DNA from 3 places in the Bariatricus sp. SGI.154 genome. Region 3 is predicted to be linked to each of the others. Evidence: a T-box and tRNA genes for the amino acid it is inferred to sense, from the RefSeq annotation. Region 3 holds a T-box; the other regions hold tRNA genes.

Region 1 (3,259 bases), on a different contig from region 3:
TCTTATCTCGGCAGCAACAGCAGTTCTCTTCTTCTTTGTAGTTAACCTTTTGCTTCCGAAGAAGGAACGGAATGCAATGGGCGCAGCGATCGGTACTACAGCACTGAATTCAGCCATGACGCCGGCGGCAGTTGCCGAAGCAGATCCGTCTATGGAGGGATATGTCAGTATGGCAACGGCGCAGTGTGCAACAGCGTCTATTATTACACTGTTCTTGTGCCCATTCATAACAGCAGCGTTTGACAAATATATGCAGAAGAAACAGAAGGGTATCTATAGCCCGGAAGGATGGGCTTACGGAAAAATATAATATAATACTCGCTGCCGTGTGGATAGCGGCGCGGCAGCGGTATAGGTGATGCCTGGTTGAAAAGTCTTTAAGGAGAAAAGGGATATGAATCAGATAACCGTACATATGACAAAAGATACATTGTATGACTTCCTGTTATTTCATGCTTATTCAAAATTCAGTGGCTTTTTAGTGAATATTCTGGGGCTTGCTGTTGCGTTTATGGGGATTATTATGTATGTGACGGGTAAGACGGGAACCTATGGCGCGGTTTTCTGTTTTGTGGCTGCGGCAATATTTCTTGGAGGTACACCGCTTCAACTTAAAATAAGAGCGAAGAATCAGGTACTGGTCAATGAAGAATATAAGAATCCGGTGGAATATGTCTTTGCGGAAGAGGGAATTACTGTAAAAAGAGCAGACTTCGTAAGAACGTATAACTGGAAACAGGTAGAACGGGCGGTGGTGACGCCTAAGACAATCGGAATCTATTATGAGAAGGATAAGGCGTTGATTCTGCCAAAGAAAGATTTTGGGGATCGGTTTGTGCCTGTATTTACAATAATAGCTGCCCAGTTAGGGCAGAGTCGGATTAGAATGCGTTGAATACAAATAAATACACAGAAATCTATCATGATATTTACATAAATATGTGAAAAAAATATTTATATATGATACAATAGATTTGTATGGGAATTATAGAATGATGGATTGGGTGGTAAAAAGTATGGAAGAGCGCAGACAGGCGATATTACGTGAAGTGGAAGAGATGGGAAAAGTTAGAGTGGCAGAACTTAGTAAGAAGTTTGAGTGTTCGGAAGTAACGATCCGTAATGATATCAAGAGTATGGATATGGAAGGACTGTTGAAGAGAACCCATGGCGGCGCAGTAAAGATCGAGAAAGAAACAACGAGAAAATATTCCGCGGAAAGCATCTACCGGAATATGGGACGTAAGAAGCGGATTGCTGCCTGTGCATATGAATTCATTGAAGACAGGGATACAATTATCATAGATGACGCGTCCAGTAGTTTTTATCTGGCATTATTTATTAAGGAGCATCCGGAAAAACACCTTGCGATTGTAACGAATTCCTTATTAGTGGGAAATGAACTTGCAGGGGTGGAACATGTTGAACTGTATATGGTGGGCGGTCATGTAGGCGGTCATCTGGCAGCGACAATGGGAGATGCGGCTTTGCAGAATATGGAGCAATTCCATGTGGATAAGGCGTTTATCGGAGTTCACAGCATTAATTTTGACGTAGGACTTACATCGATAGCAACACCGCAGATGCAGGTAAAGCGGGCGATTCTGAAAGCAGCAGAAGAAGTCTATGTATTGGCAGACAGTAGTAAGTTTGGAGGCGGCTATCTGTCGGTGATCTGCCCGATACGGGAAGTGTATAAGATTATTACGGATGATGAGGTATCAAGGGATGTGATTAAAAAGGCGCAGGAGATGGAGGTTCCGTTGGTAATAGCGTAGTCTGGCATATGCTGAGGAAGCATCAGCAAAAAAACAAGAAACGAAACAAGAAATCGCAAAAAACTTTGGGAAAAGGGTTGACTTTCGCCAAAATCTTGCTATAATATAATATGTTCGCTGAAAACATTGCGGATTGGTGTAATGGCAGCACAGCAGACTCTGACTCTGTTAGTAGAGGTTCGAGTCCTCTATCCGTAGTTCCTTGGCAGGGGCGCTGGATGCTTTGGATAACAAGGCATCCGGCCAAAATACCGGAGTGTGGCTCAGTTTGGTAGAGCGCTACGTTCGGGACGTAGAGGTCGCAAGTTCAAATCTTGTCACTCCGACTTAAGCCAAGGTGCTGAAAATAAGGGATTGTGAGAAATCACAATCCCTTATTTTATTCCCGCGAGCAACGAGCCAAGCGGACATGCTTGCATCGGGGTCTTTGACTGAGAAAAATATATGATTCCAAAAACGCTATAGTAATCTTGTTTTGTTATAGTTATATTATAACATACGATAAAGGAAAAGATGGTTGTCATTGACCTTTTTTGAAAAATTTGAAAATTCGTAAACGGGATACGGCTCATGTCTAATTGGCAGATATTAGTTGGTGTTGTTCGATTTTCTATATTCTCCCGGAGAAACTCCATATTTCGCTTTGAATACTTTATAAAAATGCGTTCGATTCGTAAAACCAAGCTGTACCGAAATAGAGGAGATCGGGATATTGGTTTTGATTAAAAGCGAAGCAGCATTCTTTAGTCTAAAGGAAAGGCCATAATCATACAGGCACATGCCTGTATGTTTTTTTACGATGGTATTAATATAATTACCGCTGTAACATAGAGTTTTTTCCAAAGTGAGTCTGGACATTCGACCGTTGGTGTCCTCCATCAGGTGACTAATGCGTGAAAACAGGAGCAAATCGGAACTGGAGTTAAGAGTCACATTACTGATATGATAATATTCTTTGGTATCCAGGTATTGGAATAATTCACATACCAGTGATTTGATGGCGAAGGTGGATCCTAATTTGGGAATCAGCATTGCATGAAGTAACTGGTCAGAAAGATGATGCAAGTCTTTCAGATGGCTCTGATTTTGAAATACCGGGAAGAAATCCAGATAATTTTTTCCTTTTTCTGATTGAAGATTCTCTGCCATAAACTGAAAAATTGAATTTTCAATGGTGCGTTCCTCCTTTGGAAAATAAGCAGTTTTATGAGATCCCAGTAATTCTTTTATCATATTTGCAGACATGCCAAGAAAGAGTACTTTTGCCTTTCCGGTAAATCTTTCTACATGAACGACATTCTGGTTGATCAGGCAGCAGGATCCTGCCGGATACAAATACTCCTTATCTTCTATTTTCTGCGTGATACTTCCCTCCAGGACAAGCAATAATTCAAAAAAACTATGCTGATGGGGAATTCGAGCATTAAATTTGTAAAAATCTTCAACAATTGGTGTTGAATATAGAAACTGATCAAGTGGGG
Region 2 (3,259 bases), on a different contig from region 3:
GAGGGAGAAGTTTTCGACGCTTCTGGATGCAGGCTTTATTGATACCTTCCGGTATTTCTATCCGGATATGGAAGGAATCTATTCTTGGTGGTCTTACCGTTTCAGTGCAAGGGCTAAGAACGCAGGGTGGCGTATAGACTACTTCTGTGTATCGGAGGCATTAAAAGAGCGCTTGAAGGATGCGAAGATTCTGACGGATGTGATGGGATCAGATCATTGTCCAGTGGAATTGGATATCGAATTATAATCAGATAAAAGATGGATGGCGAGAAAATTGACAAGATATAATCTTGAATTCTTCTCGCCGTTTTTATTGCTTATCGTTTTAAAACTGAAAGAACTCCCTGATCTGTTCAAGGATAATTTCCATCAGTCGTGTTCTTGCTTCAACACTTGCCCATGCTATGTGTGGAGTGATGAAGAGTCTTCTGCTGTCTTTAAACTCAAGTAATGGACTATTTGGATTCATCGGTTCTTCCCGTAATACATCCAGTCCTGCTGCGGCTATCTCATGATGTTTTAACGCTTCTGCAAGGTCCTGTTCAACAACGATTGCGCCGCGTCCGAGATTAAGAAAGATACAAGAGTCCTTCATCTTCTGAAAAGCGGCTGCATCAATCAGATTCTCTGTATATTGGTTGAGTGGTGCATGAACGGAGATGATATCAGAGGATACCAGTAATGTATCCATATCCGTCTGATGATATCCATCTTGTGGAGCACTGCCGGACGGAGAAGTGTAGATTACTTTTGCACCGAAACACTCGGCGATAGATGCAATCCTTCTGCCGATATTGCCAAGACCGATAATTCCCCAGGTCTTGCCCTTTAATTCATAAAAATGTTCTTGAAAATGAGTAAATAAAGTATCGCCGGCATATCGCTCTTCTTTTACGTAATCATCATAGAACCGAAGTTTTTCCAATAGATAGAAAAGCATGGCAAAAGTATGCTGTGCGACGGATTCTGTGGAGTATCCGGCAACATTTCTCCAGGCAATATGGCGGCTGTCCAGATAGTCTTTCTCCAGATTATTCGTTCCGGTACCGGTTACGCAGACTAATTTTATGTTTTTTGCTTTGCCGATCGTTGTCTCGTTGATCTGCATTTTATTTGTTACGATTACGTCAGCGTCAGCGACCCTTTCCGGGATATCTTCCGAAGTGGAAAAAGGGTATTTGATTACTTTGCCTAATTGTTCATAGCCAGACAAGTCAATGTCCTCGCCGATAGTTTTCACATCCAGAAAAACAATCTTCATTATAATCCTCCGTTCAAATCCTCAATTCATAGATTGGCATGTTAAAACAAAAAAGCCCTGATTAACGGGCATGAAAAGAGCGGGTGATGGGAATCGAACCCACGTATCCAGCTTGGAAGGCTGGTGTTCTACCATTGAACTACACCCGCATAAAGTATCGGGGTGACAGGATTCGAACCTGCGACCTCCTGGTCCCAAACCAGGCGCTCTAGCCAAGCTGAGCCACACCCCGACCGGTATTCTGTTGGAGTCGTTCTTACGACCGAGGTATATGTTAGCACTTTTGGAGAGAAATATCAAGTGCTAATTTGAAAAATGTTAAAAAAATAGTAACAGTTCAGCCCGCGCCATTCGCAAAACGCATCTGCGATACTTCTCCGCTGCTACGCAGCTCTTTTTGCTCATAAAATGGCGCTCTGCTCATAAGCCGGATTGTGTGTTCATTCATGCAAGCATGATTCGCCCACAATCCGGCTTATGGCTGAACTGTTACAAAAAATACCAGAATATGAAAAAACAGGATTGATTTGCATGGAGAATTAAAGAATTCTTAAGTTGCCTCGCATATGGCGGTAGAGTATAATTAACAGCATGAAGTTGTATGAATGCATATTATAAATAGATGAAATAATTACCAAACGAGAGGATGAGTATAGATGAGTAACAATAGGAGGAGGAATTCCCGGCGCAAACAGCAGGTGCGCCGTCAGTTGCTATTGTTGGGAATGATTGTGATTCTTATCGTTAGTGCACTGGTTTGTTGTCATATACGAAGGAATAAAAAGGAGGCATTGGCAGGGGCTTCTAAGATAGAACAGCGAGATGAGACGAAAAAGGCTGTAGATAAGACTGAGTCGATTGAGACGGATGCACAGAGGGTTGAGCGGGTCAAAAAAGAGGTGCGGAGCAAGGGGTGTCCAACAAGCGTGATTGAATTATTGGATAAGAATGAAGAGACATTGGATTTTGTTGAAGATTATGAAGAAAAGAAGGATCTGCCGAGTGCGGATACGATTGGAGAAGATCTGGTAGAAGGTCAGATTCCTAAGTTATATCAGTGGGATGAGCGCTGGGGGTATGCCGGATATGGGACGAGTATTGTGGCTGTCAGCGGATGCGGACCTACATGTATGGCGATGGTTGCGGCAGGGCTTACCAACGATGCTTCGATTACTCCGGCGAAAGTAGCAGCATACGGGACCGAGCATCAGTATATAGATGAGAATAATGATACATACTGGAGATTCATGAATGAGGTAGGGGCTAACTGGAACTTGTCTTGTTATGATGGACAGTTGACGGAGGATCAGGTAAGAGCGGAACTGAATGCAGGACATCCGATTATCTGCAGTGTGGGTCCTGGTGATTTTACGCAGAACGGGCACTTTATTGTGCTGACAGGATATAAAGATGGCAGTGTTACGATCAATGATCCGTTTAGCAGGAAGAATAGCAGCCAGCCGTGGGTATATGATGAGATTGCAGATCAGATTAAGGCAATGTGGGTGTATTCGGTTCGATAAATCAAAGTGCATGAAGAAGGCGGTAGTTTCACATGGAATTACCGCCTTCTATTGATGAATGATGCTTATAGTTTTATAGCATTTTAACAGATAAAATTAGTCCATAATGATATTTAAGAGGATTCTTATATTCTCACGGTCTTTTTCTTTATCCTCTTCACTCAGAGAATCATAGGGAATCAGGTCTGTATGAATCCGCAGATTCTTGTCTTTGTTCTTTCCATTAGCCGGAACGCCATATGTCCAGTTATTCAGATAATGATAACGGCACCAGCGAATATGCTCCAGTTCTGCCAGCAGTTCCATCTGTGCGGAAGTAAGTTCGCTAAGCAACTTATTGTCAGAAGAGTGTTTATCAGCAGGGATTCCCCAGGTTTCCAACATCTGTAGGCGGATCTCATGGTAATCTGCGGAACTGATATTAGAGTAACGCGTGAAGGAATCCAGTTTCTTCCACTCTGCTTCTTTTGTTTTA
Region 3 (3,259 bases):
GTATTTCTACATACCCTACTATCTTAGGACGTTTTCTTAACTTAATGACATTGAAACTTCAAAAACCCCCGTCCCCAATTAAACGGAATTAATATGACTTGCCCCAATAAGCCATATGTTTCGCCGGCTTGCCACACCAGATACATTTGTCTGAGATCATATCTTCATCTTCAATCAGACATCTGGTTGCTGCACCGCCAGTTACATACTTAACTTCGCCTTCACATTCCGGATCACCACACCAGCAAGCCTTAACGAATCCACGGTTAGCCTTGAACTTCTCAACCATCTCATCTAATTCTGTTGCTGTATCAATATGGCTCTGAAGGAATGCATTGGCCTTATCGTACATATCCTGCTGCTCCTGCTCTAAGATATCACGCAGTTTTGTTGCAATCTCATCCAGGGATACCGCGATCTTCTCACGGTTATCACGACGAACAACAACAACCTGATTCTTCTCGATATCCTTTGGTCCAATCTCGATACGTGTCGGGATACCAAGCATCTCCTGCTCAGAGAATTTCCATCCGGTGCTCTTCTCAGAAGCGTCAATCTTCACTCTATATCCAGCCTTCTTCAACTCATCAAGAAGTGCATAAGAACGATCAAGCACACCTTCTTTGTGCTGTGCGATCGGAATGATTCTACATTCTACCGGTGCTACATGCGGCGGCAATACCAAACCACTGTCATCACCGTGAACCATAATCAGCGCACCAATACTTCTTGTAGACCATCCCCAGGAAGTCTCATATACGCTCTGAAGCTGATTATTCTTATCAACATATTTAATACCGAATGCATCCGGGAAACCGCTTCCGAAGAAATGGCTTGTTGCAGACTGTAGTGCTTTACCATCATGCATCAATGCCTCTATTGTATAGGTATCCTGAGCACCCGCAAATTTCTCATGTTCTGCCTTTCTTCCTGATACGAACGGAATCGCAAGCGTCTCTCTATAGCAATCCTCATATACGTGAAGCATCTGGATCGTACGTTCCTCCGCCTCTTCATATGTTGCATGGATTGTATGTCCTTCCTGCCACAAGAACTCTCTTGAACGCAAGAAAGGTCTTGTTGTCTTCTCCCAGCGAAGAACTGAGTTCCACTGATTCCATACTTTCGGAAGGTCTCTATATGACTGAACCGTCTTAGCCCACAGATCACAGAACATCGTCTCTGATGTAGGACGGATACACAATCTTTCCTGCAATCTCTCCATACCTCCATGTGTAACCCATGCTACTTCAGGTGCAAATCCTTCGATATGATCTGCTTCTTTTTCCAGAAGGCTCTCCGGAATCAAGGTTGGAAGATATACGTTCTCTACTCCTGTCTCTTTGAAACGTCTGTCCAGATCAGCCTGAATCAATTCCCAGATCGCATAGCCATTCGGCAAATAATTCAGACATCCTTTTACACTTGAATAATCACACAGTTCTGCCTCACGCACAACATCCGTGTACCATTGTGCAAAATTTTCATCACGTGGTGTGATATTTTCTACCAGTTTCTTTTCCTTTGCCATGTCTCTCTTCTCCTTTTCTTTTCTACGCAGGACCCTTGCCCCACTATGATTCATTGGGAGTCTTAATTTATCGATTTCCCGAAAATATTTTCGGCAATGTCCGGCAATCAAAAATCTTAATAATACAAAAACACCGGACCTTACGCTCCCGAAAAAGGGACCGAAAAGTTCGGCGGTACCACCCTAGTTAACTGCGACCCTCTCGCAGTTCTCTCTCTTCACCATTAACGCTGGCGTCACGCTGCATTTTCACACAGTGGCTCCAAGGTAGGTTCATTACGCATCAATACAAGAATCTTTCAGCCGGTGGATTCTCTCTCTGTGGAATCTCCTCTGTAATTACTATTCCTCTTCATCGCCAAACCCGTCTTCCGCAACCATCATTGCCGACAGGTTATTCGATTAAACGTAATTCTAATCCATTAAAATGTATTTGTCAAGGCAAAATCTATCGAAATCCACCTCTATCTTATCAGAATATATACAAAAAATGCCAGATATGCCAGCAAAAACATTGCCCCTTCTGTCCGTCTGATTTCTCGCTTACTGACCGCCGCCACATAGACGATCAGACTCGCCACGATTAGAAGCACAGTATCATAGATCGCCGCAACATCCAGCCGGATCGGCGTTATCGCCGCAGACACGCCGAGAATCAGAAGAATATTAAAAATATTCGAGCCAACTACATTTCCAACTGCCAGATCATTCTCTCCCTTGCCTGCTGCCACCATCGAAGTGACCAGTTCCGGAAGCGATGTTCCCAGAGCCACAATCGTAAGTCCGATAAACGTCTGGCTTAACCCGAATGCCTCCGCAATGTTACAGGCACTGTCTACAACCAGTTCTCCGCCCAGAACAATCCCGACAAGACCACCAATAATGTATAGCGCACTTTTTGCAGGACTCATCACCTTATACTCTTCCTCTCCTTCCATCTGATCCCTGGCGCCAAGCGCCTCTTTGACCGTCGCATCGAGGAAGATTCCAAACAATATCAGAAGCAGAACGCCTCCCCATCTTCCAAGCATAAAGTTCCCATCCCCGCTGAATATCTTCGTCGCCGAGAAATTCAGAATCAGGACAAGCAGAATCGCAGTAATTAATATAGAAAAAGGAAACTCCTTTTTAAGCAGGGACCATTTCGCCTGTACCGGGTTGACCAGCGAGCAGCATCCAAGCACAACCAGAAGATTGAATATATTAGAACCAAGCACATTGCTTACTGCCAAGTCATTGTTCCCTTGTATCGCTGCCGTGACACTGACTGACAATTCCGGCATACTTGTGCCAAACGCCACAACTGTAAGACCAATGATAATTGTCGGCACTTTTAAAAGTTTTGCCACGCTGGAACTTCCATCCACAAAAAAATCTGCTCCTTTTATCAATAACACAAATCCCAATATCAATAATATGTAATCCATCCCGCATACCTTCCCTGCTTTTATTTGCATATTTTTACACACTATGTTTAAATGATAAGAGCAGTAAGATTCAAAGTCAAGGAGAATTCATGTATGAAATCAGATACTTTAGAGATATTATACGAAGATAAACACATTCTGGTGTGCGTAAAGCCTCACGGAATCGCCACCCAGAGCAAGCGGATCGGCACTCCCGATATGGTCAGTCTGCTTAAGAATCACATTTATCAGAACTCTTCCTGGAGTACCTCTGACAAAGGAGAGCCTTACCTCGCCGTCATTCATCGGCTGGACCAGCCGG

Evidence for each region. The T-box of region 3 lies ahead of proS (proline--tRNA ligase). A T-box ahead of a tRNA ligase gene usually reads a tRNA of that ligase, here a tRNA-Pro.
Region 1: it encodes a tRNA-Pro, which carries the amino acid that the T-box ahead of proS (proline--tRNA ligase) is inferred to sense. The anticodon was not compared.
Region 2: it encodes a tRNA-Pro, which carries the amino acid that the T-box ahead of proS (proline--tRNA ligase) is inferred to sense. The anticodon was not compared.

What each region holds. Positions count from the first base shown of each region.
Region 1 covers NZ_JBNPMC010000001.1:54,238-57,496, reverse strand. Annotated here, with positions in the region: partial or broken gene ACQRBN_RS00240 (2-keto-3-deoxygluconate permease) at 1-310, shown strand, start outside; gene ACQRBN_RS00235 (YcxB family protein) at 395-895, shown strand; gene ACQRBN_RS00230 (DeoR/GlpR family DNA-binding transcription regulator) at 1,017-1,778, shown strand; tRNA gene ACQRBN_RS00225 (tRNA-Gln) at 1,906-1,976, shown strand; tRNA gene ACQRBN_RS00220 (tRNA-Pro) at 2,031-2,104, shown strand; gene ACQRBN_RS00215 (helix-turn-helix domain-containing protein) at 2,367-3,259, opposite strand, start outside.
Region 2 covers NZ_JBNPMC010000023.1:39,604-42,862, reverse strand. Annotated here, with positions in the region: gene ACQRBN_RS11210 (exodeoxyribonuclease III) at 1-247, shown strand, start outside; gene ACQRBN_RS11205 (D-2-hydroxyacid dehydrogenase) at 326-1,261, opposite strand; tRNA gene ACQRBN_RS11200 (tRNA-Gly) at 1,340-1,410, opposite strand; tRNA gene ACQRBN_RS11195 (tRNA-Pro) at 1,419-1,493, opposite strand; gene ACQRBN_RS11190 (C39 family peptidase) at 1,918-2,784, shown strand; gene ACQRBN_RS11185 (RyR domain-containing protein) at 2,881-3,259, opposite strand, start outside.
Region 3 covers NZ_JBNPMC010000045.1:29-3,287, forward strand. Annotated here, with positions in the region: gene proS (proline--tRNA ligase) at 89-1,531, opposite strand; T-box leader at 1,684-1,896, opposite strand; gene ACQRBN_RS15300 (calcium/sodium antiporter) at 1,996-2,958, opposite strand; gene ACQRBN_RS15305 (RluA family pseudouridine synthase) at 3,052-3,259, shown strand, end outside.